One region of the Pseudomonas sp. IzPS59 genome, then DNA from elsewhere that is predicted to be linked to it. Evidence: predicted binding sites of a transcription regulator. Region 1 holds the regulator's gene; each other region holds the start of a gene.

The links. The regulator FliA, encoded in region 1, starts transcription of late flagellar genes. The targets are predictions, from matches to a motif close to CTAAAGTTTNNNNNNNNNNNGCCGNTAA.
Region 2: a site for FliA is predicted at 1,790-1,817, ahead of IF189_RS21470 (methyl-accepting chemotaxis protein). Genes of this name have one in related genera too.
Region 3: a site for FliA is predicted at 2,124-2,151, ahead of IF189_RS22475 (flagellar protein MotY). Genes of this name have one in related genera too.

What each region holds. Positions count from the first base shown of each region.
Region 1 covers NZ_CP062251.1:1,781,605-1,785,796, reverse strand. Annotated here, with positions in the region: gene IF189_RS08085 (protein phosphatase CheZ) at 1-718, opposite strand, end outside; gene IF189_RS08080 (chemotaxis response regulator CheY) at 736-1,107, opposite strand; gene fliA (RNA polymerase sigma factor FliA) at 1,275-2,015, opposite strand; gene fleN (flagellar synthesis regulator FleN) at 2,012-2,842, opposite strand; gene flhF (flagellar biosynthesis protein FlhF) at 2,956-4,192, opposite strand, start outside.
Region 2 covers NZ_CP062251.1:4,786,304-4,790,495, forward strand. Annotated here, with positions in the region: gene IF189_RS21470 (methyl-accepting chemotaxis protein) at 54-1,676, opposite strand; gene IF189_RS21475 (transporter) at 1,953-2,981, shown strand; gene IF189_RS21480 (inorganic phosphate transporter) at 3,090-4,192, shown strand, end outside.
Region 3 covers NZ_CP062251.1:5,014,910-5,019,101, reverse strand. Annotated here, with positions in the region: gene IF189_RS22490 (peroxiredoxin) at 1-264, shown strand, start outside; gene rnt (ribonuclease T) at 340-1,014, opposite strand; gene pyrC (dihydroorotase) at 1,011-2,057, opposite strand; gene IF189_RS22475 (flagellar protein MotY) at 2,218-3,126, shown strand; gene IF189_RS22470 (argininosuccinate synthase) at 3,256-4,192, shown strand, end outside.

The sequences.
Region 1 (4,192 bases):
CATGAATCTGCGGACCTTCACCCTGCGAGAGATGTTTTTGTGGATCTTTTTCAGCGAGCATCGCCGCACGGTCATGTTCGATGCCCGCAAAGCGGTCAACCTGACTGGCCATAAGGACGAGTTTGAGCAGATTGCTTTCGACTTCGGTGACCAGTTGGGTCACGCGCTTGATCACTTGACCGGTGAGGTCCTGGTAATCCTGGGCCAGCAGGATGTCGTTGAGGTTGCTCGACACCGCGCGGTTGTCCGCGCTGCTGCGTGCCAGAAAACCGTCGACCCGACGCGCCAGTTCGCGGAACTCTTCAGCCCCGACTTCGCGGCGCATGAAACGTCCCCAGTCGGCACTCAACGCCTGGGCTTCATCAGCCAGACCATTGACCACCGGCGTGGCGCTTTCCACCAGATCCATGGTGCGGTTGGCCGCAGCTTCGGTCAGCTTGACCACATAGCCCAGGCGCTCGGTCGCATCAGTGATCTGCGACACTTCCTCGGCCTGCGGCATGTGCGGGTCGATCTGGAAGTTGACGATTGCACTGTGCAGTTCGCGCGTGAGCTTGCCGACTTCCTGGTACAGGCCACGGTCACGGGTCTGATTGAGCTCATGGATCAGTTGCACAGCGTCGCCGAACCTGCCTTTTTCAAGGCTTTCGACCAGTTCGACCGCGTGTTTTTTCAGCGTCGACTCGAAGTCGCCCTGTGAAGATTCTTTATGCTCCATAGCTCCCCCGCGCGTCATCAGCCGATGCGTTCGAAAATCTTCTCGATTTTTTCTTTCAGCGCCTGAGCCGTGAAAGGTTTGACCACGTAGCCGTTAACGCCGGCCTGGGCCGCTTCGATGATCTGCTCGCGCTTGGCTTCAGCGGTCACCATCAGCACCGGCAGGTGCTTGAGTTTTTCATCGGCGCGCACGTGACGCAGCAGGTCGATACCGGTCATGCCGGGCATGTTCCAGTCGGTCACCAGAAAGTCGATGCTGCCGCTGTTGAGCACCGGAATGGCGGTGGTGCCATCGTCGGCTTCAACGGTGTTGGTGAACCCGAGGTCACGCAACAGGTTCTTGATGATCCGCCGCATCGTTGAGAAGTCATCAACGATGAGGATTTTCATGTCTTTGTTCAATTCGACCTCCAAGCAGTCTTAAACGCGTCCAGCACCTGAACGCGCCATTTCAATCAATCCGGCAAAGCACTCGATGACTGTCTGGAGCACAACAGAGCAAGACCGGTGCCGTTCACCACCGCACCAGCCTCGTTCGCAGTGTCCCCACACTGCCTTCAGCGCGCTCGCCACTCCCCCAAACGCCCCCGCAAGCGGGCCGCGCACTGGCTGTGTAACTGGCTGACCCGCGATTCACTGACACCAAGGACTTCACCGATTTCCTTGAGGTTCAGCTCTTCGTCGTAGTACAGCGCCAACACCAGTCGCTCACGCTCCGGCAAATTGGCAATCGCGTCCGCCAGCGCCGCCTGGAAGCGTTCATCTTCCAGATCGCGTGACGGCTCAAGATGAGCACTGGCGCCATCCTCGTGCAGCCCTTCGTGTTCGCCGTCCTGCAACAGGTCGTCGAAACTGAACAGTCGGCTGCCCAGGGTGTCGTTCAAAATCCCGTAGTAATCGTCGAGACTCAACTGGAGTTCGGCCGCAACCTCGTGATCTTTAGCGTCACGGCCGGTTTTAGCTTCAATCGAGCGAATCGCGTCGCTGACCATACGGGTATTGCGGTGAACCGAGCGCGGTGCCCAGTCCCCCTTGCGTACTTCATCGAGCATCGCGCCGCGGATCCGGATGCCCGCGTACGTTTCGAAACTGGCACCCTTGCTGGCGTCGTATTTGGTCGAGACTTCGAGCAGGCCGATCATCCCGGCCTGAATCAGGTCTTCGACCTGCACACTGGCCGGCAACCGCGCCAGCAAGTGGTAGGCGATGCGTTTGACCAGTGGCGCGTAACGCTCGATCAGCTCGTACTGCGCGTCACGCGCCGACTTTTTGTAAAGGTTCATACCGCTGGCGGTCATAGCACAGGTCCTGCCGTTTGCTGCACGAGGCGCTCGACGAAAAATTCGAGATGGCCGCGCGGGTTGGCGGGCAGCGGCCAGGTGTCGACCTTTTGCGCGATCGCCTTGAATGCCAGTGCGCACTTGGAACGCGGGAAGGCTTCATAGACCGCACGCTGCTTCTGCACCGCCTTGCGCACGCTTTCGTCGTAAGGCACCGCACCGACGTATTGTAAGGCGACGTCGAGGAAGCGATCCGTGACCTTGGTCAACTTCGCGAACAGGTTGCGACCTTCCTGCGGGCTCTGGGCCATGTTGGCCAGGACGCGGAAGCGGTTCATGCCGTAATCGCGGTTGAGCAGCTTGATCAGTGCGTAGGCGTCGGTGATCGAGGTCGGCTCGTCGCAGACCACCAGCAACACTTCTTGCGCCGCGCGAACGAAACTGACTACCGAGTCACCAATACCCGCAGCGGTGTCGATCACCAGCACGTCGAGGTTGTCGCCGATGTCACTGAATGCCTGAATCAGACCGGCATGCTGGGCCGGGCTCAGGTGAACCATGCTTTGCGTGCCGGAAGCGGCCGGCACGATGCGGATCCCGCCGGGACCTTGCAACAGCACGTCGCGCAGCTCGCAGCGGCCCTCGATCACATCGGCCAAAGTACGTTTGGGCGTCAGGCCCAGCAGAACGTCGACGTTCGCCAGACCCAGGTCGGCATCCAGCAGCATGACCCGACGGCCAAGCTCTGCCAGCGCCAGGGACAAGTTCACTGACACGTTAGTCTTGCCGACGCCACCTTTGCCGCCGGTCACCGCGATCACCTGTACGGGATGCATGCTGCCCATGTTATTTCTTTACCTTGTCTTGCATAGACGGAGGCCACATTACTGGCTGCGCGTTCACAACCGGAACAATGCGTGGCAGACCATCGATGTAGGTACAAAAACTGTTCATTACCTCAGCCAACCTGCTTGGTCGGGCTGTGGTAGATATCAGCGAACATGTCAGCCATGGCTTCTTCGCTGGGTTCTTCCTGCATTTGCACGCTGACGGCGCGGCTGACCAATTGATGACGGCGCGGCAGATGCAGATCATCCGGAATCCGTGGGCCATCGGTCAGGTAGGCGACCGGCAGTTCATGACTGATCGCCAGGCTCAGCACTTCGCCAAGGCTGGCCGTCTCATCCAGTTTAGTCAGGATGCACCCGGCGAGCCCGCAACGCTTGTAACTGTGATAAGCGGCGGTTAGAACCTGTTTCTGGCTGGTGGTTGCCAGTACCAGATAATTTTTCGACCGAATGCCACGACCGGCCAGGCTTTCCAGTTGCATGCGCAGTGCCGGATCGCTGGCCTGCAGGCCGGCGGTGTCGATCAGCACCACGCGTTTGCGCAGCAGAGGATCCAGCGCCTGCACCAGGGACTGGCCCGGGTCGACGTGGGTCACCGACACATTGAGGATCCGGCCCAGGGTTTTCAACTGTTCCTGAGCGCCGATGCGGAAACTGTCCATGCTCACCAGCGCAATGTTCTGCGCGCCGTACTTGAGTACGTAGCGGGCAGCCAGTTTGGCGAGGGTGGTGGTCTTGCCCATGCCGGCCGGGCCGACCATGGCAATCACACCGCCCTCTTCCAGCGGCTCGACTTCCGGTGTGGCGATCATCCGCGCCAGGTGCGCCAGCAACATGCGCCAGGCCTGACGAGGCTCTTCGATATCGCTGGTCAGTGCCAGCAGGTCGCGGGACAACGGACCGGACAAGCCGATGCGCTGCAGACGGCGATACAGATTCGCCTGAGCCGGACGGCTGCCTTGCAGCTGATTCCAGGCCAGGGTGCCGAGCTGAACTTCCATCAGCTCGCGCAGGCTGTTGAGTTCGAAACGCATCGAATCCAGCGCACGCGGATCGACGCCAGCGGCAGCCGGCGCAGGTGCCGGGGCTGGACGGGCCGGTGCGGCGTACGTCGGTTCTGTCAGAGGCTCGGCAGCCGTCAGCGGCAGGCCGGCGGTCAATGGCAGACCGGAGAACAACTGGCGATTGGTGTTGCCGTCGGCCTCACCACGCATGCTCAGCTCGGCCTGGGCGGTGACGATGCGCGACTGAGTCTTGCGCAGCTCGTCTTCGAGTTCCATGTTCGGAACCCGTGGCGCCAGCGCCGACAGTTTGTAATCCAGCGCCGCCGTCAGCTCGACGCCGCCG
Region 2 (4,192 bases), 3.0 Mb from region 1:
AGATCGACTGTGTACCGACTCGGTAACCGGGCCGGTACACAGTCGCTGGCGGGTCAGACGCTCAGGCGAGCGGTGACGTCGTTCAGTTGGCCGGACAGGCCGTGCAGGTTCTGGCTGGCGCTTTCGGTGCGCTGCACGTTGTCGAGGTTGGTGCTGGCAATCGACGTGATCTCGGTCAGGTTGCGCGAGATGTCTTCGGCCACCGAGGTCTGCTCTTCAGCTGCCGTGGCGATCTGGCGGTTCATGTCGCGGATCGCTTCCACCGCATGGGTGATGCGCTCAAGCATGGCGCCGGCCTGGGTCACTTGCTCGACGCTTTCATCGCTGCGGGTCTGGCCGCTGTCGATGGCGTGGGCTGCATCCACCGCGCCGGTCTGCACGCTCTGGATGATCTGGTTGATCTCGATGATCGACTCCGCCGTACGCTGCGCGAGGTTGCGCACCTCGTCGGCCACCACCGCGAAACCACGCCCGGCTTCGCCGGCACGGGCCGCTTCGATGGCCGCGTTGAGCGCCAGCAGGTTGGTCTGTTCGGCGATGCCGCGAATCACTTCCAGCACCTTGCCGATGCGCCCGCTATCGGCTTCCAGACGACGGATCACCGTGGCGGTGTTGGCAATTTCACCGCGCATCTGGGTGATGCTGTGGATGGTGCTCTGCATGACTTTCTCGCCCTGCTGGGCGGACTGGTCGGCATCGTCGGCAGCACGCGCCGCATCGGCCGCATGACGGGCGACTTCCTGGGCAGTGGCGGACATTTCATTCATCGCCGTGGCCACCTGATCGGTGCGGTTGAACTGCTCGTTGGTGCCGCCGGCCATCACGGTGGCGATGGCGTTCAACTCGCCGCTGGCGCTGTCCAGATCCTTGGCGCTGCGCTGCAGATGGTTGAAGGTTTCGGCGAGGAAATCGCGCAGGGTGTTGGCCGCAGCAGCCAGATTGCCCAGCTCGTCCTGACGGTCGCTGGCCACACGTTCGACCAGACGGCCCTTGCTCAACTGGGTGACGTAGTCGATGAGTTTGCGGATCGGCTCGACCAGATTGCGGTTGACCAGCCACAGGCTCAGCAGACCGATCAACAGACCGGAAGCGAGCATCACCAGAATCCCCAGCATCACGGTGCGATCGGCGCTGGCGCTGATCAGTGCCGACTGTTCGGTGCCCTGCTTGCGCAGCTCGGCCACCAGCTCGCTCATCTGGTCACTGGCGGCGCGGTCGACGCCTTTGACCGCCACGTCGCCAGCGGTCGGATCGGCACCGGCGGCTACGTAGGCATCGCGACCTTTCTGGTACGCGGCGCCGAGCAAACGATGCTCTTCACGCAGACGTTCGATGCGGGTTTTCAGCGAAGGCTCGAGGCCTTTCTGGTTGGCCAGTTCACCGAGGATGTTCTGCACATCGCGCTGACGGTCTTCGAACTGGCCCCAGTACTTGGCCAGATCTGCCGGTTGCTTGCCGCGCAGCAGGACGTTTTTCCACTCCTGGACCTGCACCTTGAATTGCAGATTGGCTTCGTCGATCAGTTGCGAGGTGTGCAAGGGACCGGCGATCAACTGGCTGTAGCTTTGCACGCCGTTGGACAGAAAATGAAAGCAGGCCAGCGCGATCAACAGCATCGCCAACAGGCTGCCGCTCAGCAGGGCGAGAATTTGCGCTCTCAGGGATTTTTGCAGCATCGCAGGTACTCATGACAGGGATGAGGCACGTCCGACAAGACGTGAATTGTGGCCGGACATCCGTGTCGGCGGACCTTGGCTCTTGGCCGAAGGCGCGCAACCTAACTCATGCGTGATCGGCGTGCCAGAGCACTTCTTGAGAAAATTCCGACCGCCGGTAAGGCATTGATTTTGACGTCATTTCGCTGTCACCAAAACGTCACATTGCATTGCAATGATGCGGCTCAGGTGAATCTGCAAATCCCGCAACAGACGCCTTCCTTGCAGCGAGACTTCATGAACCACAGCCTGGATATCAGCCATCGCGATCCTGATCTGTTTGGCCTGCTTTACGGCTTCCGTTTTCGCCCGGGCGAGCGCGGGCGCGAAGTGGATTCGGCGACCGCCCTGCGCTGTCTGCAGGACGACAGCGACAGCGACAGCGACGAATTCCTCTGGCTGCACCTGAACCTCGCCCACGCCGCGTGCGAGCGCTGGATGAAAAGTCATCTGCAATTGCCCCAGGAATTTTTCGAGGCGCTGCATGAAGGCTCGCGCTCGACCCGCATCGAGCATGTGGATTCGGCGTTGCTGGCGGTGGTCAACGACGTGGTGTTCAACCTCAGCAGCATGGTGTCGTCGGACGTGTCGACGCTGTGGGTCTGCGTGCGCAGCAAACTGATCGTCAGTGCGCGCCTGCAACCGCTGCACTCGGTGGACAAGCTGCGTTCATCGGTGAAGGCCGGCGAGTGCTTTCGCTCGCCGTCGGAATTGCTCGTGCACCTGCTGCGCGATCAGGGCGAAGTGCTGACCCAGATCGTGCGCAAGACCAGCATGAGCGTCGATCAGGTCGAGGACGAACTGCTCTCCTCACGGCTGTCGACCAACCGCGCCGAACTCGGCGCCAACCGTCGGGTGCTGGTGCGCCTGCAACGGCTGCTGGCGCTGGAGCCGGGCTCGCTGCTGCGCCTGCTCAACCGGCCACCGTCCTGGTTGCAGAAGGAAGACGTCAAGGAGCTGCGCAAATCCACCGAGGAGTTCGCGCTGATCATCAACGACCTTACGGCCCTCGGCGAGCGGATCAAGCTGTTGCAGGAAGAGATCGCCGCCAACCTCAACGAACAGAGCAACCGCACCCTGTTCACCCTGACCGTGGTCACGGTGCTGGCGTTGCCGATCAACATCATCGCCGGTTTCTTCGGCATGAACGTCGGCGGTGTGCCGCTGGCCACCGATCCGGAAGGGTTCTGGATTCTGGTGGCACTGGTGGCCACGTTCACCGTGATTGCCGGGCGCTGGGCGTTTCGCAAGCGCGGGGATTATTAGGACCGGCGGCGCGGCTAATCCACCGAACACTGATCTGCCGCAGTCTCTCTGTAATATTTAGCAACGATCATGGGCGACACTCCTTCCCTCGCTCAGGATTGTCCTCCCATGGCTACTCCCTCCCTGACCGCCAGCCCGGCCCCCGCTTCCAGCGGCAGGCCGGCGCTCGACAAGAAAACCGGCCCCTTCACTTACGTGGTGTTCTTCGCCGTGCTGGCCATGGGGATGCTGTTCACCGCCTACAGCCTGATGCACGACATGCACGAACTCGGCACGGTGGTCACCACCTGGACGCCGTTCCTGCTGCTCGGCGTGGCACTGCTGATTGCGCTGGGCTTCGAGTTCGTCAACGGCTTCCACGACACCGCCAACGCCGTGGCCACGGTGATCTACACCCACTCGCTGCCGCCGAACGTGGCTGTGGTCTGGTCGGGTTTCTTCAACTTCCTCGGCGTGTTGCTTTCGAGCGGCGCGGTGGCGTTCGGCATCATCGCGCTGTTGCCGGTTGAGCTGATTCTGCAGGTCGGCTCGTCCGCCGGTTTCGCGATGATCTTCGCCCTGCTGATCGCCGCGATCCTGTGGAACCTCGGCACCTGGTGGCTGGGCCTGCCGGCCTCGTCGTCGCACACGCTGATCGGCTCGATCATCGGCGTTGGCGTAGCGAATGCCCTGATGCACGGTCGCGATGGCACCAGCGGTGTGGACTGGGCCCAGGCCACCAAGATCGGTTACGCACTGCTGCTGTCGCCGCTGGTGGGTTTCGGTTGCGCGGCGCTGTTGCTGCTGGCGTTGCGTGCGTTCGTGAAGAACCGTTCGCTGTACAAGGCACCGGAAGGCAACACCCCGCCGCCATGGTGGATTCGCGGTCTGCTGATCGCCACCTGCACCGGCGTGTCCTTCGCCCACGGTTCTAACGACGGCCAGAAAGGCATGGGCCTGATCATGCTGATTCTGGTCGGCACCTTGCCGATGGCTTACGCCCTGAACCGCACCATGCCTGCCGATCAGACGCTGCAGTTCGCGGCGGTGGCTGAAGTCACCCAGCAGGCGCTGGTGAAAAGCGCCCCGCTGCCGGCCCCGGCCGATCCGCGTCCGGTGCTCTCGGATTACGTGCGCAGCAAGGAAGCCACGCCGCAACTGATCCCGGCCCTCGCCGCGCTGACCGGGCATATCGGTGAAGAAGTGAAAGGCTACGGTTCGCTGTCGAAAGT
Region 3 (4,192 bases), 3.1 Mb from region 1:
GCCTACGACGTTGAATCCGAAGGCGGCGTGGCTTTCCGTGGCGCGTTCCTGATCGACGACAAAGGCGTTGTCCGCTCGCAGATCATCAACGACCTGCCGCTGGGCCGTAACATGGAAGAGCTGATCCGTCTGGTCGACGCTCTGCAATTCCACGAAGAGCACGGCGAAGTCTGCCCTGCCAACTGGAAAAAAGGCGACAAAGGCATGAACGCTTCGCCGGAAGGCGTTGCGGCTTACCTGACCGAGAACGCTGCTGCCCTGTAAGGCTCAACGTCGAGGTACAAAAAAAACCGGCCCATGTGGCCGGTTTTTTTATGCTCGGTAGAAAACCGACGACCATCAGTCGTCGAAGTCTTCCCAGCCGCCCATCTGTTTCCAGCGGTTGACGATGCCGCAGAACAGCTCGGCGGTCTTCTCGGTGTCGTAACGCGCGGAGTGCGCTTCACGGCCATCGAAATCGATGTCGGCTGCCTGGCAGGCCTTGGCCAGTACGGTCTGACCGTACGCCAGGCCGGCGAGGGTCGCGGTGTCGAAGCTGGAGAACGGGTGGAACGGGTTGCGCTTCATGTCCAGCCGCGCGACGGCGGCGTTGAGGAAGCCCAGGTCGAAGCTGCTGTTGTGGCCGACCAGGATCGCCCGCTTGCAACCGTTGGCCTTCAAGGCCTTGCGCACGCCACGGAAGATGTCGGTCAGGGCCGTTTCTTCACTGACCGCCATGCGCAACGGGTGATCGAGCTTGATCCCGGTGAACTCCAGCGCGGCCGCTTCGATGTTGGCGCCTTCGAACGGCTCGACACGGAAGAAGTAGGTGTGATCCGGGTAGACGAAACCCTTTTCATCCATGGCGATGGTGGTCGCGGCAATCTCCAGCAACGCGTCGGTGGCCGAGTTGAAGCCACCGGTCTCTACGTCGACGACAACCGGCAGGTAGCCGCGAAAGCGCGCTGCCATCGGATGGCGCGAACCGCCGCCACCTTGACCGTCCAGTTCGTCGTCGAAATGGTCTTCACTCACGCGTGTTCCTCCAGCAGGCGCCAGCGCAGTTTTTCACCGGCGCGCAGCGGGATAACGTTCAGCTCGCCGAAGGGCAGGCTGGTCGGGGCGGTCCATTCTTCACGAACCAGGGTGATACGGTCGGTGTTGGCCGGCAGACCGTAGAAGCGCGGGCCGTTGAGGCTGGCGAACCCTTCGAGCTTGTCCAGCGCATTGCGCTGCTCGAAGGCTTCGGCATACAGCTCGATGGCAGCGTACGCGGTGTAGCAGCCGGCGCAGCCGCAGGCAGCTTCCTTGGCGTGCTGGGCGTGCGGTGCCGAGTCGGTGCCGAGGAAGAACTTCGCGCTGCCGCTGGTGGCCGCGTCGAGCAGAGCTTCCTGATGCGTATTACGCTTGAGGATCGGCAGGCAGTAGAAATGCGGCCGGATCCCGCCCACCAGCATGTGGTTGCGGTTGTACAGCAGGTGATGCGCGGTGATGGTCGCGCCGACGTTGGCCGAAGCCTCGTTGACGAACTGCACGGCATCGCCGGTGGTGATGTGTTCGAACACGACCTTGAGGGTCGGGAAACGCTCGACCACGCGGCGCATGTGCTCATCGATGAAGATTTTTTCGCGGTCGAACACGTCGACGTCGCCACGGGTGACTTCACCGTGGATCAACAGCGGCATGCCGACTTCGGCCATGGCTTCCAGCGCCGGGAAGATCTTGTCGATGCTGGTGACCCCGGAATCGGAGTTGGTGGTGGCGCCGGCCGGGTACAACTTGGCCGCGTGGACAAAACCGCTGGCCTTGGCTTCACGGATTTCTTCGGGCTGGGTACGGTCGGTGAGGTACAGCACCATCAACGGCTCGAAACGACTGCCGGCCGGGCGGGCAGCGAGAATCCGCTGGCGATAGCCGTCGGCTTCAGCGGCGTTGCGCACCGGAGGTACCAGGTTAGGCATGATGATGGCGCGACCAAAGGTGCGCGCAACATCTGCAACGGTATTGGTCAACACGGCACCATCGCGAAGATGAATGTGCCAGTCGTCGGGACGCAGCAGGGTCAGGCGGTCGGACATGAGGGGATTCCAGGCGGGTCAAACTGAGGCGAATGCTACCGGAAAAGACTCTTGCAGGCACTCGCTATCAAGTTTTGCGACGAGCGTCCGATATCCCATAGGTATGCCGTAAACATGTATGTATCGGTCTTTTTTGTTGTAGAAGCCAATGGAGCCTCCCGTGCGCCAGCGTTATTTAGCCTTGCTCAGTGTGTTTGCCAGTCTTCCCGCGATGGCACTGACCTACCAGACCCGTCTGGAGAACATTGAGTGGACGGTCGAAGGCGACAAGTTCGAATGCCGCCTGACGCAGCCGATCACCGATTTCGGCTCGGGCCAGTTCGTGCGCAAGGCCGGCGAGCAGGCGATCTTTCGCCTGAATGCCTACAACGCGATGCTGGGCGGTGGTTCGGCAACCTTGCTGGCGGCGGCAGCGCCCTGGCAGCCGGGACGCAATGACATCAACCTGGGCAGCGTCAGGATCGGCACCGGCAACGTGCTGTTCAACAGTTCGCAATCGCAGGCCGGCGGGCTGATCAGCGGTTTGCTGGAAGGTCGCAGCCCGGTGGTGCGCCGTGCCTCCGGTGATGGACGGGTCTCCGAAGTGCGTCTGCTGCCGGTCAAGTTCAGCAAGGCGTTCAATGACTATCAGACCTGCGTGGCGAAACTGCTCCCGCAGAATTTCGATCAGGTCAAAAATTCGCAAGTTGGATTTCCGGGCGAAGGCACCGATCTGGACGCCGCCGCGAAAGCCAAACTGCAAGTAATGCTCGAGTTCATGAAGGCCGATCCGACGGTCAATCACATTGAACTCGATGGCTATTCCGACAACAGCGGCAATCGCCTGACCAATCGTGAGTTGTCGCGCCGTCGTGCGCTGGCGGTGGTCGATTTCTTCAAGGCCAACGGCATCGCCGAATCGCAGATCACCGTGCGTTTCCACGGCGAGCAATACCCGCTGGTACCGAACACCAACGCCGCCAACCGGGCGAAAAACCGGCGAGTCAGCGTGAAGCTGGCCCGGGTGGCACCGGTCACTGCTCCAGCGCCTCAAGCCAGTACGCCTGCCAACGCTGCGGCGACTTCCTGACCTGTCGGTCATCGTCGCGCTCTCGACAGATTCTGTCGCTTTGTCGTCTTAAGCTGTCGCGCCTCTGTAAATTATCGCGTTTGAGCGGTAGACTCCTCGGCTTTCCGTAGAACCCCGTGGAGTGATGGCATGGCGGACGTAAACAAGGTCGTTCTGGCGTATTCCGGCGGCCTGGACACTTCGGTGATCCTCAAGTGGCTGCAGGATACTTATAACTGTGAAGTCGTGACCTTCACCGCTGACCTGGGTCAGGGCGAAGAGGTCGAGCCGGCTCGCGCCAAGGCGCAGGCCATGGGCGTCAAAGAAATCTACATCGACGACCTGCGCGAAGAATTCGTGCGTGACTTCGTGTTCCCGATGTTCCGCGCCAACACCGTTTACGAAGGCGAGTACCTGCTGGGTACTTCCATCGCGCGTCCGCTGATCGCCAAGCGTCTGATCGAAATCGCCAACGAAACCGGCGCCGACGCCATTTCCCACGGCGCGACCGGCAAGGGCAACGACCAGGTACGTTTCGAACTGGGTGCCTACGCGCTCAAGCCAGGCGTGAAAGTGATCGCCCCTTGGCGCGAGTGGGACCTGCTGTCCCGCGAGAAGCTGATGGATTACGCCGAGAAGCACGCGATCCCGATCGAGCGTCACGGCAAGAAGAAATCCCCGTACTCGATGGACGCCAACCTGCTGCACATCTCCTATGAAGGCGGCGTGCTGGAAGACACCTGGACCGAGCACGAGGAAGACATGTGGCGCTGGACCGTCTCCCCGGAGAAGGCTCCCGACACCCCGCAGTACCTGGAGCTGACCTACCGCAACGGCGACATCGTCGCGCTGGACGGCGTCGAAATGACCCCGGCCACCGTACTGGCGACCCTCAACAAGATCGGTGGTCAACACGGTATCGGTCGTCTCGACATCGTTGAGAACCGTTATGTTGGCATGAAGTCCCGTGGCTGCTACGAAACCCCGGGCGGCACCATCATGCTGCGTGCTCACCGCGCCATTGAATCGATCACCCTGGACCGCGAAGTCGCTCACCTGAAAGACGAGCTGATGCCGAAGTATGCCA